3 regions of the Rossellomorea sp. NPDC077527 genome follow, and region 2 is predicted to be linked to each of the others. Evidence: riboswitches for the same ligand, from Rfam matches in the RefSeq annotation. Region 2 holds a riboswitch; each other region holds the start of a gene.

Region 1 (4,293 bases), on a different contig from region 2:
CACTTCACGTCCCTTTCATCGGATACAATAAATCCAGTGCCATCCGCAGGCAGTTCCTCATCACGTACATCGAAAGCTAGGTAAATGGATATCAGGGATGAGTTTTTTAATTGATTGAAGTCACGATCCAATGATTCCTGTTCCAGGATTCGTTGTGTTATATCGTGTGGAGTAGCCAAAATGACATAGTCAGCATGGATGTCTTCATGTCCATTTATCGACAGCTCGTACTTGTCACCGACCTTTCTTAGTTTGGTTGTTTCTGCACCTTTTAGAATGGTGGCATCCGAGCACTCTTCTTCTAAACGGTCAATGATTTTGGCTAAGCCTTTATTGAAAGATACGAATTTTTTATTGGAAGCACCTTTAAATTTCAGTTTATTTGCAGATAATCCTTTAATAATGCTTCCGTATTCATTTTTATAGTCGAGTAGATAGGGTAAAGTAGAAGCCAAGGTCAGTTTATACAAGTCTCCAGAATAAACCCCGGATAATACAGGCGCAATCTGGTTTTCAACCAGTTCTCTTCCCAGGAAAGCTTCCAAAAATTCTCCAATAGAACTTTCCTTGGTAAACCGGGAATTATTAGTCTCCAGATCCAGAAGCGCAGCCTTCTTCCCATCTTCAGAGATCAGGGTACTTTCCCCCAATGCCTCCACATTCATAGGAATACCGAAGATTGAATCAACTGGAATTTTATGCAATTCTCCATTTGTATATATGTAGGATGTCCCGGTTTCGTTGTAAACGAGCTCATCTTGTAGTTGAAGTTCCTCGACCAAAGGAAGGACTGCCTCATGGCGGGCAACTATTGAATCCGCCCCTGTTTCAATTATGTAATCTCCTTCTTCTACAGTTCTGATCTTTCCACCAAGATTGTGATCTCGTTCGATTAACAGTAACTTTAATTCAGATTTATGTTCTTTTGACATTTTATGTAGGTGATACAGTGCCGTTAAACCTGTAATTCCCCCGCCTACGACAACCACTGTTTTCATACCATTCACTCCATACATTTCGTTTATGTATACAGATTATCATGTTTAAAAGTGAATACAAAAAAAATATTTGACAGAAATAAGAAAATTCTCCTGACAACATATTTATTTTCAAATTATATTTATCTAATATACTGGATACATTGTCTTCTTCTTTTCCTAAAAATGTTAAGGAGCTTACAAATACGGGAGATCATTTGAACTCCCGTACCTGGTAAAACATTCATTGGACTGGTCAAATAGTTGAGACACACTCCCTTAAAAACGGGTTCTTCTCCTTGCGTATAATATACCTGTTTAGCTATTCCCTTACTACGCTACATCATAAAGGTAGGCCCTAATTTAAAAACCCTTAAGGACGCACTGTTGATGGGTTGATCCGCGCCAGGATACTGTACCGTCGAAGCTAATCTAACAGTTGTCTGTGAACTATTATCCGGGATAAGAAGTCGAAGGGTCAATGTTTGTCCACCAGTAAGACTTAGAATAGCCACTGATGCACTTACGCTTATTTCTTGACCAGAAAACACAGCCAACCCTGACCTAGTTGCATCAGCAAGTGTTCCATTTACAAATATCCCAAATGCAGCATGTTGACTCCCGGGTACCGGTAAGAAGACTGTTTGCCAAAGTACTGCATAATCTCCATCTTCGGGTACAGTTAGAGAATTAGTCGTTGCCGTAATTCCACCCACCAGGACTGACTCCGGCTGATCAAATTGATTGAAACGAACCAATCTATTTCCATTTTGCTCCAATAGTTGCTCGTCATCATCGAAAATGTTTCCATATATTGGTGAAAAAGTCCCAAAGGGTCCCTGTTCCCCTTGAGGTCCCTGTTCTCCTTGAGGTCCCTGTTCCCCTTGAGGCCCCTGTTCCCCTTGAGGTCCCTGTTCTCCTTGAGGCCCCTGTTCTCCTTGAGGTCCAGGTGGACCAGGGGGACAATCACATTTAAATGGATAAAAGTCACACCCTTCTGGAAAGGATGGAACCTTTCCTCTCAAAGAGCTATTGCCTTTTCGAAGAATAGGAAGTTTTTCGTTAACATATTTTCTCTTCAAAATGTTTCTCCTCCCTAAAAATAAAGTAATATAATACTATTATTATTGTATGGAAGAACTCTGCTTTTGCCTGTTCAAACATCATGAATATGTATAGAGAGAGGAGTATTTAAAAGATATTGTGAAACGACACCGTTTTAATACCCAGTTGACAAATATGAATAATCAACTTTATAATATGTATGACATATCATTTCCATATACTACTTATCCAGAGAGGCAGAGGGACTGGCCCGATGAAGCCTCAGCAACAGATTCTACCCGGTAGAACACTGTGCTAATTCCACAAGCATTGTCTTGAAAGATGAGTCGAAGTTACGCAAAGCCTTCTTCTTATTCTTTAGGAAGTGGGCTTTTTCATTAGGTAGCCTCTTCTTCTATTCTCAGACATAACAATAGGAGTGATTAAAATGGGGAAAATCCTTCAAGGATCCAAACAGGAACGAAGAAACGAATTAGTGAACAAATTAATCGTCCACAACTTTTTCAAAAAAGGTGACAAACAGCTATTTGAATTGAGCTTAGAGGAACTTGAAGAAGAGTATCAATGTATCCAAAATAATTGTCACCCCCATAATGATGTTGGTTCGATTCATTGGAAGAATATTGGGAGGAAAAGTAGCTAAAGAAGCACCAATCCAAGGTGGATTGGTGCTTCTTATTGTTCAGCATTGTCATTCAAACGGGATCTCATTGTGCATTTACTTCAACGGCATCTTTCTTATAGTATGATGCAAAGATTTCCGCAAATGCTTCGGTGGAATTATATAATTCTACTAAGTTATTTTCCACACCGCCAAATTCAAGGAGCATGGCACGTTCCGTTAAGTCCTGATTATAGACTCCATTTCCTTCCGCCCTCGTTTTAACAAAAACTCCGCGACTGATGCCTGGATATTTCTCTTCTAATTTAGCATTTAATTCTTTCGCGATTTTCAAGTTCTTTTCATAGTTTTTATTTTCTTTCCCTACGATAAAAAATAATCGGGCATAGCTCTTACCGTTGATGGTTTTAGTTGTAATGTCTCTTGGCATGGAATCACGATGTATATCAATTAAATAGTTCAGGTTATCATCCTGTGCTATGGCTTCCTGAACCAATCCTCTTGAAAGCTTATAGGATTCGAAATACGTCCAAGACTTATTTTTTAATGCCTGGTTTACATCTGTCTTATCATGAACCACTCCAATTCCCCGAGATTCAAGCTCTTGTTTTAACTTCGACCCGACCGCAATAACGTTTACTTTCTCATTTGTACTGGCAGGATCTTTCGAGTCATTGTTTTTGATTAAAGGACTGAAAGCTTCCCAGCTGTGAGAATGATAAATAAAGACCGATTTATTCTCAATCTCCTGCACTCCATTTCCGGAGTCATGATTCGCTTCATCAATTTGGCTTTGGTCGATTTCCTGATCTTTTAACTGGTCTTCCGTTGGTGCAGGTGATTCGTTCGGAAGATTCGTGATGTCCGTCCCTTTCCCGGCAACTGCTATGTGAGTATGATAATTTTCAATGCCTGGTATCTCCCGACCAAATAGACTTCTGGGATCGAGGAGAGAGACATTCGTAACGCTTTCCAGCCAATCGAAGTCACTATTCATTGCCTCTTTATTCTCGATGCGCAATCCTGTCATCTCCTGTGACAGCAGCATAAGAAAGGTTTCCTTTGGTACCAATTCAGATACCGAAGTATAAAATATGCTATCCACCCTCAATTTAATGGCCGTCGATGATATCAGCCAAACCATTAAATACATGAGGATAATGCCTATCAACACAATCCGGATGACGGCTTTCATAGAGACGAATACTAGTGGGACTAAACTATTATTATTTCGAGACTTATATGACATCATCAGTACCCCTATATAAAGTATTTGATAATTAACTTTATGCAGATGATGGGTTGAGTAGAAGGATTTTTCAGGGATTCGGTCGGATTTCCTATCAATCTACGTTTCATTATGTTCTAAAAGATATTTTCGCAACCAAGCTGTAAAAACAAAAAATACACATTGACCTGTTTTTTTTGATTGTTACCTTTCATTCACTTCATAGGCAGCCCTTACACCTGATTCAACTGCCCCTTCCATCCATCCATGAAAAGAAGAGGTGTGTTCTCCAGCAAAATGAATTCTTCCTTCAGGTGTTCGCATGTAATCTCCAATGTCGGCTGCCTGACCAGGTGTATAAAGAGTGAAACATCCTGCTGAGAATGGATTCTTACTCCAAT
Region 2 (4,293 bases):
TTTTATGTTGGATGAAGGAACTTACGCTTTTAATGCACTATTCCACCCATCATAGACAAAGACAGGCTGTGAATCATTGTCCGCTCGTTCGATTACCACATAGTTTTTATGTGCTACGACCGTTTGATCATCCGGAAGGTCAAGCTTTTTCGCCATCTCCCTATCCATTTTAACAATGACGGTATTTTCTCTTAAGGTTGTAACGACACCATTAATGACTTGTTTCTTTCTTCTAAACTGAACAGTATCCCCAAGGTTGGCGTTTTCTTTCGAGTAAACGAATGTATTTTCCATTTTATAATCCCCTTTTTATATCATTTATAAGTTTCTCTGTTTAATTGAAAGAATTTTCTAATAATATTATTTTAACCTGTATTTATGTAAATTTCAATGAATGACTTAACCTTTTTGTACCACAATTTAATAAAGTTAAAACCTTTCAGGATGCTTTTCTTGGTGGATGAATCGGTTCAGACCTTTTCCTTATGTATACTTCCATACCCAATAAGGAAAATCCTTCCTTTTTAATCATTTTATAAAAAATAGACATCCATGAATTCATGGATGTCTGATATTCCTCTATTAATAAGCCAATGCATTCTTTTTCTCTTCTTTCATGAGAACGAAGCATAAGAAAATACCTATAAGTGATAATACGGCAAAGAAAAGGTACACCGTGTAGATGGAGTATGTTTCATAGATGAAGCCTCCCACAAAGGTGCTGAACCAGTTTCCCAGACCGTTTCCAATGGCTGAATATACGGTGACGGCTGTGGCTGTAATGTGAGCCGGTGTAATTTCTTTTATATACCTCAGCCCTGCGGGAATGAACAGGCCAATGGCAAGGCCCTGCATGACGGCTGAGGAGTAGACGAGCCAAAGACTTGGTTCTGTGAAGTAAAACAACCAGCGGATCATGGAAGCGGCACCTGCTAGTGCTGCTACGGTCAGGAGACCAAACCGATCAATCCACCCTCCGGCAACTCTCATAAACGGTACCTCTGATAATACAGCGATTAAGAAAGCAAGACCTATTCCAGCGTACGTACCACCGGAATCTTCCACAAACAATCCAAAATAGACATTGTTGGCTAAATTCGGTCCGAACACCAGGAATGTGACAGCCAGGAAAATCAGGAATTTCTTCATTGTGAATAGCTCCTTCATCCCTGCTTTTAAATCGAGCTTGGCAGCCGCTCTCTCTCTAGGAAAACGGAAGGAAAGGAAACCGGCAAGGACGAGGCAGATAAAGAACGAGTAGAAAATGATCGTCGGACCGATGAAACCTTCCGATAGTCTCCCCATGGTGAAGACTGCAATACCGAATCCCAATGATCCAAACAGCCGGATGTTTCCGTAGTTGTAGCGGACTTTACTTGTATACTTCAAACTGATACTGTCCGAAACCGGGATGATCGCACTTTGGAAAATCGCCACCAGGATGGCGACCGCCAGCAAACCATAGTACATATTCATAAATAAATAGCCAAGTGCAAAGATACCGGCAATCAAAGAAGTCAATCCCAGCACTGCAGTAGGACGGTTCGTTGTGTCACTTACCATCCCCCATATCGGCTGAAAAAAAATCATCATGATGGGACCGACGGACATGATGGTTCCAATCTGATATCCATTCAATCCGACGCTTTCACTTAAATACACACTGAGTAACGGGTATAAACTGCCAACCCCGAAGAACGTCAATAAATAAAACCCTTGTAATGTAAAAATTTGATTTCGTACAGTTCTCTCCACTACCGTATCCTCCAAGATGTTTTTTGTCTATCTTATAGTAGACCCTGACTGTTCAATTGTCTATGAATTCATGCCTTTTTATGGATAAAGTCATACTTTTTCAGGAGGACTGATGATGGGAAAGAGATGGATCAATGCTCCTTTCTGACGCTTTCGCCTTTTGCTTGTCGGGCCTGGTCGAGCCGCTTCCGCTTTTGGTTCATCCAGCTGCAGCGGCTAGGCCCTCGAGGTCATAAGTCAAGAACGTCAAAAAGGCAAAAGACGCCTTTCCGACGCTTTCGCCTTTTGCTTGTCGGGCCTGGTCGAGCCGCTTCCGCTTTTGGTTCACAATATTTTCCGGTTTGACTTTTTTGATGAAACCCTTTAAAGTATGGAAGTATATTTTAAAACAAGTAAATAACATATCTTCTTATCCAGAGAGACGGAGGGACTGGCCCTGTGATGTCTCGGCAGCGGACTCTATGTGAGTGCTGTGCCACATCCAGCAAGCGTAATGCTTGAAAGATAAGGAGAGTGTTTCGTTTGAATGAAACCTCTTCTTATATAAGAAGAGGTTTTTTATTTCATTTCACACCAAGACAAAGGAGTGTTAGCATGAATCAAGAAAAAGGAAATCTATTGGCTTTATTGCCCTTGATCATATTTGTTTCCCTGTTCCTTGGAGCTGGTATCATTTCGGGAGATTTTTATGCATTTCCTGTACTCGTATCCATCATCATTGCATCGGTCGTTGCCCTAGTTATGAACCGTAAAGAGTCGTTGACCGCTAAGATTGAACGGTTCGCTAAAGGCGCTGGTCATCCCGACATCATGATTATGGTCTTCATCTTCCTGTTAGCAGGAGCCTTTTCAGGAGTGGCAGAAAAGATGGGAGCCGTTGATTCAACCGTCAACTTTGCCCTATCTGTGCTTCCGGGTAACTTAATCATTGTTGGATTGTTTATCATTGCCGCATTCATCTCTTTATCAATGGGAACATCCATGGGGACGATTGCAGCCCTTGCCCCCATCGGAGCGGGAATCAGCTCAGGAGCAGATATTTCCCTGCCCCTTGCCATGGCAACCGTTATTGGTGGAGCGATGTTCGGAGATAACTTATCGTTTATTTCGGATACAACCATCGCTGCTGTCCGTACACAGAAAACGGAAATGAAGGACAAGTTCAAAGTGAACTTCTTCATTGTATTACCGGCAGCCATCATCACCATGGTGATCCTGTTTATCCTGACGCTTGGCACTCCATCCTCAGTAGAGGCGGAAAGCTTTAATTGGGTTAAAATCCTGCCTTACCTTGGAGTCATAATCGGAGCCCTTGCAGGATTGAACGTATTTGTTGTTCTATTAGGCGGAATCCTGTTGGCAGGAATCATCGGATTTGTGGATGGAAGCTTCACCCCATCGAGTTATTTTGGCAGTGTAGCTGACGGAATGACAGGGATGGCTGAGATTGTGATCCTTTCCATCCTGATTGGAGGCGTGGTCGAACTGATCCGTCATAACGGTGGAATCCAGGCAATCCTGTATCAAGCCACCCGTAAGATCAAATCCCCTCAGGGAGCACAGCTTGCTACCGCGGGGTTAGTCAGTGCAACAAATCTTTGTACTGCGAATAATACCATTTCCATCATCATTGCAGGTCCACTTGCCAAAACGCTTAGCGAACGATATGGAGTGGATGCCCGTAAATCAGCTAGTATCCTGGATATTTTCTCTTGTGCCATCCAAGGCTTGATCCCATATGGGGCACAGGCACTGCTCGTGGCAGAAGTAGCCGGCATATCACCGATCAGCATCATTCCATATGCCTTCTATCCAGTATTGATTGCGGTTTGCGGATTAATTGCAATTCAATTCGCCCTTCCAAAGTTCACGCGCAATCCCGTTCCAGATGGAGATCCGATTCAGTCTTCATAATGATTTTAAAGAGACAAATCTTTCGGGATTTGTCTCTTTTTTGTTTTTGGATAGGGTTGTATGAATGTCGGGGCAGTTTTGGCTGTTGATTGGACCATTTTAAGCACTTATTGGGCCACTTTTGACGTTTTTCGGGCCACTCTAAGCACTTATCGGGCCAACTCCGTAAATACCACAAGATTCTTTATCGTCTAGACACTAACAACAACCTCAAAAAAGCAGATCCCGCTTCCCGGAATCTGCTCACTCTCTTATAATAAGTCATTCACATGATAAAGCTTTCCACTTTCAATTTCACTTTCAGTGATGAGCTTCAATAATACATCTGCAACCGTATCTGTGCTGCGAAGCATGCCCTCGTCTTTGTAGCGCTGGAATGATTCAACATCAGCAAAGGATTCCTTAGATGAAGAACGGATTTCCCCCTGCATATCGGTATCCATCACCCCTGGACTGAAGGCGATGACTTGATGGCGGCTATGCTTATTGGTAAGCTCCAGGCTCACGGTTTCCGTCAGCATATTGACGCCTGCTTTCGTTGCACAATACGTACTCCAACCATAAACAGGACGGCTCCCTGCACCAGAGCTGATGTTAACCATGGTCATTTTGGAAGAAGAACCT
Region 3 (4,293 bases), on a different contig from region 2:
TATTAAATTCCCCCGCCGTCTTCGTGGACAGACCGTCTTTCCTCATTAATCACCCTCATGAGGGACAAAGCTCCTACCGTGGCAATGATGACACTTATCGGTACTACAATCGAGTACAAATCACTATCGATAACCAGCTTCACTAAGAAGTATGAAATACTGAGTGAAATCAAGGGAGAGACCACCCAGATTTTCACTATTTTTTTAACAATCTTTTTTTGCAGCATCTGCTTTCCGCTTTTAGCCACGCCTAAGCCAATGATGGAAGACGAAGTGACCTGTGTGAGGGGAATCGGCAATCCATACAGTGAGCTCACCATTACGAGGATCGCTCCTGTGGAGGAAATAACGATTCCTTCCGCTTTCGAGTATTGCGTAATCTTTTTTCCGTTTGTTTCGACCACTTTCTTTCCCAGTAATACAGCCCCCAGTGCAACGAATAATCCGCCAATTAAGATCCCTCGTGAAGGGGACAACAAACCGGCCCCCACTAAAGGGCCAACAGCGTTTGCTACATTGTTCATTCCGGCAGAAAAAGCCTCAAAGAATCCTGAGATGATTAACAGGTACGCAAGCCATCTTTTTTCTAAATGGTACCCCCGTTTTTCAAGTCCCACTAAACATAAGCCGAAAAGCCATGTGACAACGAACGCGACAACCGGGACAATCACCCAAAATGACATGATTGTAATCAGTGATTTTACATAAAGAACCTGATAAGCTACTCCAACACCCACAACTGCTCCCACTGTCACTTCACTCGTCGATAACGGAATTCCGATGACATTTGCCAGAAATAGAGAAATCGTCGCAGATAACAAAATGATGAGGACGATTTTGATCGACAGCAGATTCTGAGGAATGATTCCTGAACTGATTGTCTTGACAACCTCTCCTCCACCCAGTACCGCTCCGCTAAGGACACCTGCGGCACATATCCATAATGCGGTCCTGATATTATTTATCGCTCCTGCACCATATGCGACTCCCATTGATGCAGCCGCTCCACTGGCACCAATGTTCATAGCAAAGAACAAACTAATGATAAGCGCTGTGATTTCAAGCAAGTATTGTCACCCATTTCAATGAAGGCCGCATTCTGTTTTTCCTTTTCCTTTCCATCTTCCGGAGCGGAGATCATTTATATCATAGGCTGGAGTTGTGCAATGGAAGCACCCTATACTCGGATACCCTTGATCGTGAAGGGTGTTATAAGTCAGATCATGTTTATGGACATATCGCCAAATCTCCTTCCATGTCCAGTGAATTAAAGGGCAAATTTTAATCGATTGAAATTTATCATCCTTATTGATGAATTCAACATGTCTCCTTGTGGGGGATTGTTCCCTTCTTAATCCCGATATCCAGGCATTCCCCTTGGACAGAGCATCCTTCAAAGGGTCAAGTTTTCGGATTTGGCAACACTTATTCGGGTTTTTCTCCCACAATTTATCTCCATATTCTTTGGCCTGTTCATCCATTGTCAACTCAGGTTTTTGCATTTGAATGTGTAGATCCGGATAAGCCTCTTTCACTTTTTCTATCGTTTCATACGTTTCCTTAAAATGTACGCCCGTATCGAGGAATACAATGGATGCCTTCGGTTGTACCTTGGAGATTAGATCGATGAGCACAATGCCTTCAATCCCGAAACTACATGCATATACCACTTTTTCACCATAGTGGCTGTACGTCCATTCCAGGACATTTAACGCCCCTTTGTAGACCGTATCCACTTCGAAATCCAAGTTTGGCTGTTTCCAAGTCTGATAGGTTAACATGATACACCCCTTTTCCTGATGCTTATCCAAATAAAAAGAGGCGATAACAAGATAAAGGGTGTCCCTTATCTTTGTTATGCGCCTCTAGTTTGTCTAGTCAGCTTATTTGATTCGGACTTTCTCATTTTTCTCTAATTGAATGACCTTCCCATCTTGAACGACAATCGTGATTGAACCATAGCTCATGGTTTCAAGCATAGACTGGATCTTCTCTGCTACCATGTCAAACTGTGCCTGATGGCTCTTTTCTTTTGTCATTTGATTCCCCCAATCTTCCACCATACCCATATGAAGAGTGAATAAAAAAACAACTTTCCGTTTTGGAAAGTTGTTCAGGTAAGAATACCTTATCTTCCAAAATGGCTTCACATTTTGCTGGAATTAGCACCTTACATAACGTAGGTTGCTGGGTTTCGCAGGGCCAGATCCCTCCACCACTCTGGATAAGAGTTATTAATTTTAATATTCTAAATAATATCACAATCCACCAAGAAGTCAACCCGAGTTTTTCGATCGGATTTATGTCTTTAGGCTCATTTTCTTGAGATTTCCATTCTTTTTATGTTTATTCGACCCCAGTTCGATTTACAACATTATTTTTAGAAAGCAATATGTCGTATATTTTGAACATCATTTTCTCTTCAACTAGTCAATAACTCAAAGACGACTTTACCCTCAATCACGGTTTTCTCGACTTGATTGGTTGCAGTAACAGTAAAATGGAGTGAGTTATCCTTTTTATCCACCATTTTAGCTCGTAAAGTAATCATATCATTCAACATGACCATCCCTTTAAAGCGTACAGTGTAATCCTTGATAAACCCTTCTTCATAATGAGGAGTGAATAGTTTTGACACATTGCCCATCGTCCACATACCATGAGCGATGATTCCTGGAAGGCCAAGTTTCAGGGCTTCCTCATCAATGGTATGGATTGGGTTATAATCCCCGGAAGCCCCTGCGTATTTGATCAGGTCAATTCTCGATACCGGTGCCAATTCAACCGGAGGCAGTGTATCCCCTATATGAATTGATTGTAGTGTAGTCATTTACTCAACCTCTTTCTGACTGCTTCTGTAATAATGACAATCGCTTGGGAAGTGAAAATCCTCTCCCCGTGCAAATCTACACCCACGTCTTCAATTACCAGAAAACCCAGAGCCCCGTCTGTCCCTTTCCGTTCATAATAGTCTTTAATTTCCGTGTAACATTGGATGCTTTCCCCTACCTTCAATGGCCTTACATAATGAAAGGATTGTTCACCGTGAATCAAACCAACGTTTGGTAAATGAAGGCCTTCGACCGATCCAAAGCCCAACACTCTTGGAAAAGTGGGAGGAGCGATGTTCCCTTCATACCTGGAGCGTTTCCCGGTAGCGTCATCCACATACAGAGGATGAGGGTCCCCTATGGCCTCAGCAAATTTACGAACCGCTCCTCTTTCTACCTGATTTTCAATGGGAGTCGAACGTTTTCCGATAAATGATTCAAACATATCCTGCACCTCTTTCTTTAGGCTTTCGGTCCCCCTGCAACGTAAAGAACCTGACCATTGACGAATGAAGATTTTTCATCTGCAAAGAAGGCCACTGCATTCGCTATATCTTCTGGCTGCCCGCTTCTTCCTACCGGGATTTCTTGAAGACTTGCTTCTACCAGTTGCTCGAATGTGATTCCGATTCGTTTCGCCGTCTCTTTCGTCATATCAGTTTCAATGAATCCTGGTGCTACCGCATTGGTCGTGATGCCAAACGGTCCGAGCTCAATGGCAAGAGTTTTCGTAAGTCCTTGAAGACCCGCTTTTGCTGTAGCATAGTTTGCCTGTCCACGGTTTCCGAGTGCAGAGGTGGAGGATATATTGATGATCCGTCCATACTTTTGTTTCACCATGTACACTTGCGCCGCCTTCGCTACATTGAATGAGCCTTTCAAGTGCACATCCATGACGGTCTGCCAATCAGGCTCGGTCATTTTAAATAGTAGATTATCCCTGATAACTCCTGCATTGTTGACGACGATGTCAAGGGAACCAAAGGATTCATACACTTCTTTGACCGCATGTTCAACTTCCTGTGATTCTACGACATTTGCAACTTTTGTATACAGTTCATAAGGTTTAAATATCTCACTTGCTTCATTCAACGCCTCTTCATTCACATCGATGATGGCCACCTTTGCTCCTTCTTCAGCCAGTAATCCCGCAATCGCCCTGCCGATCCCTCTGCTACCACCAGTCACCAATGCCACCTTACCTGCGAATCGTTTTCCCATTCCTATTGCCTCCTTATCAAATTATACAAATTGCCCCAGTTTCACATGTCCCTTTAATAAATTCCTTGAGATGATCAGCTTTTGGATTTCATCGGTCCCATCATAAATTCGCCATAACCTGGCTTCACGATACCAGCGTTCAATAGGAAGCTCTCTTGTGTAGCCCATCCCCCCGTGAATTTGCAGGACACGGTCGACAACTCGATTTCCCATATTGGATCCATAGAGTTTTGCCATGGAC

What was found. A riboswitch is a leader RNA that binds a small molecule or an ion and turns the genes downstream of it on or off. The one in region 2 is predicted to bind S-adenosylmethionine.
Region 1: it holds a riboswitch for S-adenosylmethionine, as region 2 does, so the genes downstream of both, fbpA (Fur-regulated basic protein FbpA) here and ACIGG7_RS22135 (Na+/H+ antiporter NhaC family protein) in region 2, are expected to answer to the same signal.
Region 3: it holds a riboswitch for S-adenosylmethionine, as region 2 does, so the genes downstream of both, ACIGG7_RS15610 (YezD family protein) here and ACIGG7_RS22135 (Na+/H+ antiporter NhaC family protein) in region 2, are expected to answer to the same signal.

The regions. Positions count from the first base shown of each region.
Region 1 covers NZ_JBITVL010000004.1:71,096-75,388, reverse strand. The annotation lists gene ACIGG7_RS14705 (protoporphyrinogen oxidase) at 1-998, opposite strand, end outside; gene ACIGG7_RS14700 (hypothetical protein) at 1,316-2,059, opposite strand; SAM riboswitch class I at 2,264-2,370, shown strand; gene fbpA (Fur-regulated basic protein FbpA) at 2,470-2,685, shown strand; gene spoIIP (stage II sporulation protein P) at 2,750-3,916, opposite strand; gene ACIGG7_RS14685 (flavin monoamine oxidase family protein) at 4,097-4,293, opposite strand, start outside.
Region 2 covers NZ_JBITVL010000010.1:49,290-53,582, forward strand. The annotation lists gene ACIGG7_RS22125 (DUF2187 family protein) at 22-294, opposite strand; gene ACIGG7_RS22130 (MFS transporter) at 583-1,755, opposite strand; SAM riboswitch class I at 2,162-2,266, shown strand; gene ACIGG7_RS22135 (Na+/H+ antiporter NhaC family protein) at 2,350-3,669, shown strand; gene ACIGG7_RS22140 ((S)-benzoin forming benzil reductase) at 3,921-4,293, opposite strand, start outside.
Region 3 covers NZ_JBITVL010000004.1:240,967-245,259, forward strand. The annotation lists gene ACIGG7_RS15600 (sulfate permease) at 3-1,025, opposite strand; gene ACIGG7_RS15605 (phosphoadenylyl-sulfate reductase) at 1,083-1,781, opposite strand; gene ACIGG7_RS15610 (YezD family protein) at 1,884-2,003, opposite strand; SAM riboswitch class I at 2,126-2,231, opposite strand; gene ACIGG7_RS15615 (MaoC/PaaZ C-terminal domain-containing protein) at 2,423-2,830, opposite strand; gene ACIGG7_RS15620 (MaoC family dehydratase N-terminal domain-containing protein) at 2,827-3,276, opposite strand; gene fabG (3-oxoacyl-ACP reductase FabG) at 3,294-4,052, opposite strand; gene ACIGG7_RS15630 (acyl-CoA dehydrogenase family protein) at 4,074-4,293, opposite strand, start outside.